3 regions of the Arthrobacter sp. YAF17 genome follow, and region 3 is predicted to be linked to each of the others. Evidence: riboswitches for the same ligand, from Rfam matches in the RefSeq annotation. Region 3 holds a riboswitch; each other region holds the start of a gene.
The links. Region 3 has a riboswitch for thiamine pyrophosphate ahead of thiO (glycine oxidase ThiO). Riboswitches for the same ligand answer to the same signal wherever they lie in the genome.

Region 1: it holds a riboswitch for thiamine pyrophosphate, as region 3 does, so the genes downstream of both, AB4Y67_RS13120 (ECF transporter S component) here and thiO (glycine oxidase ThiO) in region 3, are expected to answer to the same signal.
Region 2: it holds a riboswitch for thiamine pyrophosphate, as region 3 does, so the genes downstream of both, AB4Y67_RS18410 (bifunctional hydroxymethylpyrimidine kinase/phosphomethylpyrimidine kinase) here and thiO (glycine oxidase ThiO) in region 3, are expected to answer to the same signal.

The regions. Positions count from the first base shown of each region.
Region 1 is NZ_JBFRDB010000014.1:134,713-137,977, forward strand. Features, by position in the region: gene AB4Y67_RS13115 (ABC transporter ATP-binding protein) at 1-850, opposite strand, end outside; gene AB4Y67_RS13120 (ECF transporter S component) at 850-1,491, opposite strand; TPP riboswitch at 1,557-1,700, opposite strand; gene AB4Y67_RS13125 (heme-degrading domain-containing protein) at 1,897-2,436, shown strand; gene AB4Y67_RS13130 (ABC transporter ATP-binding protein) at 2,535-3,265, shown strand, end outside.
Region 2 is NZ_JBFRDB010000036.1:10,299-13,563, forward strand. Features, by position in the region: gene AB4Y67_RS18405 (Rne/Rng family ribonuclease) at 1-1,380, shown strand, start outside; TPP riboswitch at 1,485-1,582, shown strand; gene AB4Y67_RS18410 (bifunctional hydroxymethylpyrimidine kinase/phosphomethylpyrimidine kinase) at 1,565-3,199, shown strand.
Region 3 is NZ_JBFRDB010000002.1:205,120-208,384, reverse strand. Features, by position in the region: gene thiO (glycine oxidase ThiO) at 1-1,153, opposite strand, end outside; TPP riboswitch at 1,147-1,278, opposite strand; gene AB4Y67_RS03965 (thiamine phosphate synthase) at 1,305-2,042, shown strand; gene AB4Y67_RS03960 (ferritin-like fold-containing protein) at 2,066-2,752, opposite strand; gene AB4Y67_RS03955 (RNB domain-containing ribonuclease) at 2,794-3,265, shown strand, end outside.

The sequences.
Region 1 (3,265 bases), on a different contig from region 3:
CGTAGCCGGGTACCCAGACCCCGGCTGCGGTGAGCATGTCCCGTGCCTGCGCCAGGACCAGGTCCGGCGGTCCGTCGATCAGCACAGCGGAATCCGTGGCCGATCCTGGTTGCAGCACCACGATCCGGTCCACGAGGTCCTTCCACACCGAGACCCGGTGCTCCACCACCACCAGGGTGGCTCCGGTCTTGTCCAGGCAGCGGCCGACGGCGTCCCGGACTTCCAGCACTCCGGCGGGGTCCAGGTTGGCGGTCGGCTCGTCGAGCAGGATCAGCCCGGGCCGCATCGCGAGGATGCCGGCGAGCGCCAGCCGCTGCTTCTGGCCGCCGGAAAGGGCCGACGTCGGGTGGTCCAGCGGCAGCCGGCCCAGCCCGACGTCGTCGAGCGCTTCCGCGACGCGTGACCAGATCTCTGCCGGAGGCACGGACAGGTTTTCCGCGCCGAAGGCGACGTCGTCACCGAGGCGGGAGAGCACCACCTGGGTCTCCGGGTCCTGCTGCATCAGCCCGGCACGGCCGCGCCGGGCGCGGGGAGCGTCGCCGTCGATCAGCAGGCTGCCGGACTCGTCCGCGTCCCCGGCCGCGCCGCTGGCAGTAAGGTCAGCGCCGCCGGTCGCACGGCCGGCGTCACCGGCGGAGCTGTCGCCGAGCACCCCGGCCAGGGCGTGGAGCAGCGTGGACTTGCCGGCGCCCGAAGGCCCCAGCAGCAGCACGCGCTCCCCGGGCCGGATATCCAGGTCCAGGCCGCTGACGGCGGGCCGGAGCCGGCCGGCGTGCCGCCAGCCCCAGCCCCGCGCGGTGATCGCCGCCGGCCGGACGCCGCTGCCGGTGGATGTGTTGGAGGCGGGCATCAGGAAAAGACGGGCTCCGTGGCCGCCTTGCGGGAGGCAAAGGAACTGAGCACACCGGTCCGGGCCAGGCCCCGGGTGGCGATCCACGACAGTCCGCCGGCGATCACGGCGCCGGAGACGGTGGTGAAGGCGATGTAGGCCAGCTTGTCCGCGGCTTCGTAGGCAATGTTCCAGCCCCACGGCAGGAAGGAATCGTTCAGTCCGCAGAACAGCCCTGCCCCGGCTCCGGCCAGCAGGGAAACGGGCAGGTTGAACTTCTTGTAGATAAACGCGGCGAAGACCAGTTCGGCGCCAAGGCCCTGCAGGAAGCCCGAGAACAGCACGGAGGCGCCGTATTGCGAGCCCATGATCAGCTCGCCGGTAGCGGCCACGGTTTCGCAGAACACTGCCGCGCCCGGCTTGCGGATGATGAGCATGCCCAGCACCGCCGGAATCATCCAGCCGCCGGCGTAGAGCCCGGTCAGCGGGGGGTAAACCGCATTGAGCGGGACGGAAACGAGGTTGGCGCCCTGGGACCAGGCCCAGAAGATCACGCCGCCGGCCACCGCGATCAACGCGGCCACCACAATGTCCACCACGCGCCAGTTGTAGCTGCGCCGGGTGCGCGTCTGTTTCGCAGATGCAGCAGATGTATCAGTCATATCGTCCTCCTGAGGAACAGGAGGGGAGAGTGCCCCCGGGCCGCGGCTTCCGCCGCCGCCTTGGGCACTCCGAGAACTCGACTCCCTTGCGCCGGTACTAACCGGATCAGGTTCGAGGGTCTGCGGCTGTCCGCACTCTCAGCGCCCACCTGTGGTTTCCCCGGATTTCTCCGGTGATACCCGACGGCGGCGCTCCCCTGTCGTATTGAAAATAGCCCTTGTGGGCGTGGCCCAGTTTACACCCGGGGGTCCTTGCTTTCCGGGGCCGGCCGTCACAATCCGCCGGCGTCGGCGCCGGTGACCTGCGGACACCTGCTTGGTAGAGTCGGCAGGGCATGGGAACACCGGACACCGCTGCGGCCTGATGGCCACCCGACGGCGGCTCACTAACGGAAGCTGAATCACGTGACCAACCCACCAGTTCCTTCCCCCGGCTACGATCCGGACTCGACCGAAGCGCAGCCGCACGGATCCCTGGCGGCACTGATCGGCAGGATCCTGGCGGAAATGGACGAACTGCAGTTCCCGTCTTTCAGCAAAGACGACGCCCTGGATCTGGGGCTCCGCCTGGTTGAACTCGGCAGGCAGCGCTCCTACCCGATCGCCATCGACATCACGAAGGGCGAGCAGGTGCTATTCCACGCGGCACTGGAAGGCGCCACCCCGGACAACGAACGCTGGATCAGGGCCAAGCAGCGGACGGCCGCGCGGTACGAGGTCCCGTCGCTGCTGGTCGGACTCCGGGCCCGGTCCGCGGGGCGGATGATCGAGGACAACGCCTGGTTCGATGAGAAGGAGTTTGCCGCCCATGGCGGGGCCTTCCCCATCTACGTGCGCGGCACCGGAATGGTTGCCACGGTCACAGTGTCGGGGTTGCCGCAGAAGGCCGACCATGAGCTGGTGGTTGAGGCCCTGTCTGACATCCTCGGCCGCGCCGGGAATTAACTGGGACGCCGGGCCCGGACGGTTCGCCGCTTCCTGCCGGGTTCCGCGCGGTGTGCCGTTGATCACCAGCGGGTGAGTGTCCGGTTAGAGTGGTGGGCATGACGTTGGGGGACGCGGCCGCGGAGCCGCTTGTACACATCAAAGACTTCAGGATGGACTTCGGGGACACGACGGTCATTAAAGACCTCTCCTTCGATGTCCGGGCCGGGGAGACCTTCGGATTCCTCGGCAGCAACGGGTCAGGGAAAACGACCACCCTCCGGGCGCTGCTGGGCATCTACCAGCCGACCGCCGGGACCCTCCACATCGGCGGCAAGCCCTTCGCCCCGCAGGACGGTGCCCGGCTGGGATACCTGCCCGAGGAACGCGGACTCTACAAGAAAGAGTCCGTCCTGGACGTCATGGTCTACTTTGGCCGGCTCAAGGGCCTGGACAAAACCCATGCCAGGACCTGGTCGCGGGAGTATCTGGAACGCGTCGGTCTCGCCGACAAGGCGAACACACGCCTGGATAAGCTCTCCGGCGGACAACAGCAAAAAATCCAGCTCGGCGTGACCATCATGAACGACCCCGAGCTGCTGATCCTGGACGAACCCACCAAGGGGTTCGACCCGGTCAACCGGCGCCTGCTGATGGACATCATCGAGGAACAAAAACTCGCCGGCGCGACCGTCATCATGGTCACGCACCAGATGGAGGAAGTCGAACGCCTCTGCGACCGGGTGATCCTGCTCAAGGACGGCACCTCCCGCGCCTACGGCACCGTCGCGGACGTCCAGGAACAATTCGGCGGGACCGTCTACCGGCTCACCTACGTCGGAACCCTGCC
Region 2 (3,265 bases), on a different contig from region 3:
GAGGCATACGTTACCTACGTGGCGCCGGACCTGGTGGGCCGGCTGGAGAAGTGGACCAAGGACACGGACATCTTCTCGGCCTGGCGCATCGACGAGCAGATCCACAAGGCCCTGGACCGCAAGGTCTTCCTGCCCTCCGGCGGATCCCTCGTGATCGACCGCACCGAAGCCATGACCGTGGTGGACGTCAACACCGGCAAGTTCACCGGCAGCGGCGGCAACCTCGAGGAAACCGTCACCAAGAACAACCTCGAAGCAGCCGAGGAAGTCGTCCGGCAGCTCCGGCTCCGCGACATCGGCGGCATCATCGTCATCGACTTCATCGACATGGTGCTCGAATCCAACCGCGACCTCGTCCTGCGCCGCATGGTGGAGTGCCTGGGCCGGGACCGGACCAAGCACCAGGTGGCCGAGGTGACCTCGCTGGGCCTCGTGCAGATGACGCGCAAGCGGATGGGCACCGGGCTGCTCGAAGTCTTCGGCGAACAGTGCGAAACCTGCGCCGGCCGCGGCATCGTCACCCACGACGAGCCGGTCGAACACCGCCGCGCCAACGTGGTCGCCGCCGAGCACCACGTCCCGCGGACCGAACAGCAGCAGCCGGCTGCCCGGACCGAACGCAAGAGCCGCCGCCGCGGCCGGGGCGGCCAGGGGACGGACGTCCAGTCCGCCCCGGCAGCCGTGCACGCCGAGCCCACCGACGCCGAGCGCCACGCCAAGGCCGAGGCAACCCGCGCCGCGCTGGCCAACATCGCAGCAGCGGCGCACGCCGCCCACCTGCATGACGGCGAGGCAACCGCCGACGCCGGGACCCGCGAGGCAGCTGTGGAAGCAGCCGTCGAGGCGGCTGCCGAGCTGGCCGCGACGGAGGAAGCCGCCGGGCGTCCGGGCGCCGTGCTGACGTTTGGCGGCGAACAGGTTGCCCTGCCGTTCGTGGAACACGCAGAGGATTCCAGTGCGCCTGCGCTGACCCTGGACCTGCTGACCGAGGCCTTCGCCAATCTGGGCGAAACCGAAGAAACCACGGCTCCTGCGGCACAGGAGCCGGCAGCGAAGGCGCCGGCGGCCCGGACGGCTGCGGCCGCTCCGGCCCGCGCCGGCGGAACCGGCCCGGGACGCGCCCAGGCGCCGGGTTCCCAGACTGAGGCGGAAGCCGAAGCCGGCACCTCGCGTGCCCGCCGCGGCCGCCGCAACCGGAGCGCCAGCCGGGCCCAGGGGGCAGCGAATGAGACCTCGGTGGAGCAGCGTCAGGAATCCCGGCAGTCCGCCGCCGTTTCGGTGCACGAGGCCAAGGTCCCGGCAGCAACGTCACCGGCGGCAAAGCCGGCCGCCAGCGAGCCGATCATCCTCGGCGTCGGCGTTCCGGCCTCGGAGCTCTGACACCGGAACAGTTCAGCAAGGCCGCGGGCGCGGTCCGGACGGCGTAGCAATACGCGCAGTCCGGGCCGTGCCCGCGTCTTCGTTAAGGGATGCGGCTAGGCTGGAGCCCTGACACGGGGTGCCGCGCATCGAGCCGGCTGAGATCCAGACCCGTTGAACCTGTCCGGTTAGCACCGGCGAAGGGATGTCTCTCGTGACCACCGCCTCATCGTTTCTTCCGCCTGTCCCTGCCCCGTCGGCGCCCAGGATCCCGCGGGTGCTGGCGATCGCCGGCTCCGACCCCTCCGGCGGCGCCGGGATCCAGGCCGACCTCAAGAGCATCGCCGCGCACGGCGGCTACGGCATGGCAGCCATCACCGCCCTGACCGCCCAGAACACCCGCGGCGTCAGCGCCGTCCACGTTCCGCCGGCGGCGTTCCTGACCGCCCAGCTGGAGGCCATCAGCCAGGACATCACCATCGACGCCGTCAAGATCGGCATGCTGGGGGACGCCTCCGTGATTGACGCGGTCCGCAGCTGGCTGGAGAAGTCCCGCCCCGCCGTCGTGGTCCTGGACCCGGTCATGGTGGCGACGAGCGGCGACCGGCTGCTGCAGGAGTCCGCCGAGGCAGCCCTGCACGCGCTGTTGCCGTACGCGGACCTGATCACGCCCAACCTCGCCGAGCTCGCCGTCCTGCTCCGGGAGGAAGCCGCCAAGAACTGGGCCGGGGCACTGGAACAGGGCAAACGGCTCGCCGCCCAGACCGGCACCACGGTCCTGGTGAAGGGCGGCCACCTCGACGGCGGCAGCGGTTCCCGGACCGGCACCGGCCACGACGACGGCGGCAACGGATGCCCCGACGCGCTGGTCAACACCGGCGGGCTCCTGGCCCAGGACGTCGTCGTGGTGCCAGGGGAGCGCGTGCATACGCGCAACAGCCACGGCACGGGGTGTTCGTTGTCCTCGGCCATCGCCACAGTGCAGGCTAGAAACACAGTGCAGGCCGGAACAGGGGACTGGGAGGCCGCGCTCCGCGAGGTCAAGCCGTGGCTGCAGGAGGCACTGCGCGCCTCGTCGGCGCTCGACGTCGGCACCGGCAACGGCCCGGTCCACCACTTCCACCACGTCCAGCAGCAGACCCAGGACCACAGCGCCGCCCGGAATGGAACCGCCGCCCGGGAACCCGCCGAAGGCGAGTTCGGCGTCGCGCTCCGGGAAGCGGCCACCGCCGACCTGGAGGCGATCTACGGCCTTGACTTCATCCGGGCCCTCGCCGACGGATCGCTGCCGGAGAAGGAGTTCGCCTACTACCTCGCCCAGGACGCCCTGTACCTCAACGGCTATTCCCGCGTGCTGGCCCGTGCCGCCGCGATCGCAACCACTGAGGCCGAGCAACTGTTCTGGGCCCGCTCAGCGCAGAACTGCCTCGAGGTCGAGTCGGAGCTGCATCGGACCTGGCTCAGTACCCGCACCGCTGAGGTGACGCTCGGTCCGGTCACCAAGTCGTACGTGGACCATCTGCTGGCCGCCTCGGTCTCCGGCAGTTACGGGGTGCTGGTGGCCGCCGTGCTCCCGTGCTTCTGGCTCTACGCCGAGGTGGGGGAGACCCTGTACCGGCAGTTCCTGACCGCGGGCGCCCCGGAGTCCCATCCCTACGCCGTCTGGTTGCGCACCTACGCCGACGAGGAGTTTGTCGCCGCCACCCGGCAGGCCGTTGCCTACACCGACGCCGCGGCACGGGCGGCCTCGACGGGCGAACGGGACGCCATGACGCTGGCCTTCCGGCAGTCCGCCCGCTACGAGGTCGACTTCTTCGACGCGCCGCGGCTGCACGCCTGACAGCGGGTGCCCGTGTGGGCCTGTACGATAGGTGGGCACGGTTCCGGAAGTCGTTGCGGCAGGCTC
Region 3 (3,265 bases):
GGCCTCCCGGTTCCGCCACGCGGCCCAGCAGGGGCGCGTTGTCCGGGGTCCCGGGCCGGGCCCTGGCGGTGGCCTCGAGCAGTTCGAGTTCGGCGACGGCGGGGACCAGGTGCTGGGCGTCGCGCAGCAGCTGGTAGACGCCGCCGGCGGACACCGCGGAGCCGGGCGTGGCACCGTCCGGTGCGTGGCCGTTTTCGCCGAGGGCATCCTCCCGCTGCGTGGCACCGATCACCACTGTGCCGTCCTGCCGGGGAACGATGTAGACGGGCACCCCGCGGACCAGTCCCCGGACGGTGGACGTCAGGAGCGGCCGCAGCTTCTCCGGGACCCGGAGCCGGAGAATATCGCCGTGGACCGGCCGCAGCGGCAGCCGGAGTCCGGCGGGCAGGCACCGGAGCGCGGCGGCGCCGAGGCCGTTGGCGACGATGGTTTCCCTGGCCAGGACCGTGTCGCCGCCGACTAGGACGGCTCCGGCCACGCGCCCGTCCTGCCAGGACAGCCCGGCAGCGCGACGCCCGATCGTGTCGAAGTGGCTGTCCGCGGCCAGGAGTTCCGCGATCCGGGCGAGCAGCCGGCGGGGGTCCACCTGGTGGTCGGCGGAAATGTCGAAGGCGCAGGAGATGCCGGGGCTCAGCAGGGGTTCGCGCGTGCGCGCCTCCCGGACGGTCAGCGGCTCGACGGCAAGGCCGGACGCCTGCTGGACGGTGCGCAGGTCCGCGAGCGCCCGGCGGTCGGCGGCGTCGGCACCCACGGCGAGGGTCGGCGTCGTGAGGTACCCCGTGCTGCTGGCGGCACCGGCGGCGGCGCAGGTATCCGGCCCGTCACCCCTGTCCTCCAGCGCGGCGGCAAATGCCGGCCAGAGGCGTGAGGACTCGAGCATGAGCTCCAGGAGGGATTCTTCCTGGTAGTGCAGTTCACTGACGGGGGCGAGCATGCCGGCGGCGGCCCAGCTGGCGCCGCTGCCCGGGGCGTCGTCGATGAGGGCGACCGTTCGGCCGGAGCGCCTCGCCGCCCACGCGATTCCGTGGCCCACAACGCCGCCGCCGATCACGGCGACGTCGTAACATTTCCCGGCTTCGGTGTCATCGGCGGCGGACACGGGCGCTGCGGCGTCATTACCCACGGCCGTGCCGCGGACCGATGTGGTGCCCATGAAGGATTCCTTCCCTACGCCGGTACTAACCGGATCAGGTCAAGCGGTCGGCTCTGACGCCCTCTCAGCCTGCCGGCGCCGGACGCTGGTGGCGTCGACGGCGGCGGGCTCCCGCGGTATTGGCCCAGTTTAGAGGAACTAGGCTGGGGGCATGAGCCAGGATGCCGTCCACACCACCGCCCGCCTATACCTCTGCACCGACGCCCGGCAGGACCGCGGCGACTTTGCGGACTTCGTGGACGAGGCTTTTGCCGGCGGCGTCGATATCATCCAGCTGCGCGACAAGTCGCTGGAGGCGGCCGAGGAACTGGAACTGCTGGAGGTCCTGCACCAGGCAGCCCGTCGCCATAGCCGCCTCTGGGCTGTCAACGACCGGGCAGACCTCGCCTCGCTCTCCGGGGCTCCGGTATTCCATATCGGGCAGAAGGACATCCCCACCGGCGCCGCCAGGACGTTCTTGGGCAAGGACACCGTGATCGGGCTGTCCACCCACAGCCCGGAGCAGGTGGACGCGGCCCTTGCGTCCTCAGCCGGCCGCGACGGCCTGGACTACTTCTGCGTGGGGCCGGTGTGGGCCACTCCCACGAAGCCGGGCCGCGCCGCCGTCGGACTTGATCTGGTGCGCTACGCGGCGGAGGCCGTCCGCCGGGCCGAGCCCCCGGAGGGGAAGAGAGCGGAGGGGAAGACAACCGAGGGGAAGACTGTCGAGGGCCAGGTGGCAGATGGTGTGCCGTGGTTCGCGATCGGCGGCATCGACCTCGGAAATGTGGAACAGGTGGTGGCAGCCGGCGCCCGCAGGATCGTGGTGGTCCGGGCCATCACAGAAGCCGACGATCCCGCCGGCGCCGCCCGGGCCCTGCTGGCCGCACTCGACGCCGCCGGCAACTGAGCGCGGCGCTCAGCCGGCCAGACTCAACCGGCCAGACCGAGCGCCGTCATCCGGCGCGAGTGGTTGGCTGCCAGTTCCGCCATGAGCCCGCGGACAAGTTCCCTGGACCTGTCGTCCGTGGACCCGTCCTCATCCGCGCCGGCCAGGCCGCCGATGAACGCGTGCTCGAAGCTCACCCGCTGGGCCTGGGTCAGGGCTTCCCCGAGGAGGCGCCTGGCCCACAGTGCCAGCCGTGACGCCAGCCGCGGGTCATCGGCCAGGGCGGACTTGAGCCGTTCCCGCAGCACCGCCGTGGCCTCTTCATCGGCCTGGATCTGCTCCACCAGGTCCCGGGTCCCGGCGTCGACGTAGCGAGAAATGGCCCGGTAGAAATCGGCGGAGACGGTGTCGATCACGTACGCCTTCATGAGGGATTCGTACCAGTCCGCCGGGCGGGTTCGTTCGTGGAAGTGGTCCACGGATGGCTGGAACGGCAGCATGGCCGCCTCCGGGTCCAGGCCCATGGCATCGAGCTTGGCGCTCACGAGTTCGTAGTGCTGGAACTCGATCACGGCGATCCTGCCCAGCACCGCGCGGTCGTGCAGGGACGGTGAATACCGCGCGTCGGAGGAGAGCCGTTCGAAGGCGGAGAGCTCGCCGTAGGCCATCACACCGAGCAGATCCCTCAGAAAGCTGTGGTATCGGGCGGGATCAGCCGGGGATGTGCTCATGATCCAAGACTAATGGCGCAAATGAAGCTAATCTGATTTTCGTGTCCCATCACCGCCTGACCCCGAGCGTCCACCGGCAACAGAACCAACTGGCCGAGGCGCTCAGCGCGTTGCGGGCAACGCTTGAACTGCCCGGCCCATTCCCCGAGGACGCGCTCCGGGAGGCCAAGGAGGCAGTCGCCCGCCACGAGCTGCCGGACCTGGATTTCACGCACATCGAGTTCGTGACCATCGATCCGGCGTCGTCCACCGACCTGGACCAGGCCCTCTTCATCGACCGCTCCGGCGAGGGCTACTCCGTGTTCTACGCGATCGCCGACGTCCCCTCCTTTGTTGCCCCCGGCGGTGCCCTCGACGCCGAGACCCGCCGCCGGGGCCAGACCTTTTACACCCCGGATGGCCGGATTCCGCTGCACCCGGAGGTCATTAGCGAGGAGGCCGGAAGCCTGCTAGCCGGCCAGCTGTGCGCCGCGTTTGTGTGGGAATTCGAGCTGGACGCCGCCGCCGAAGTGT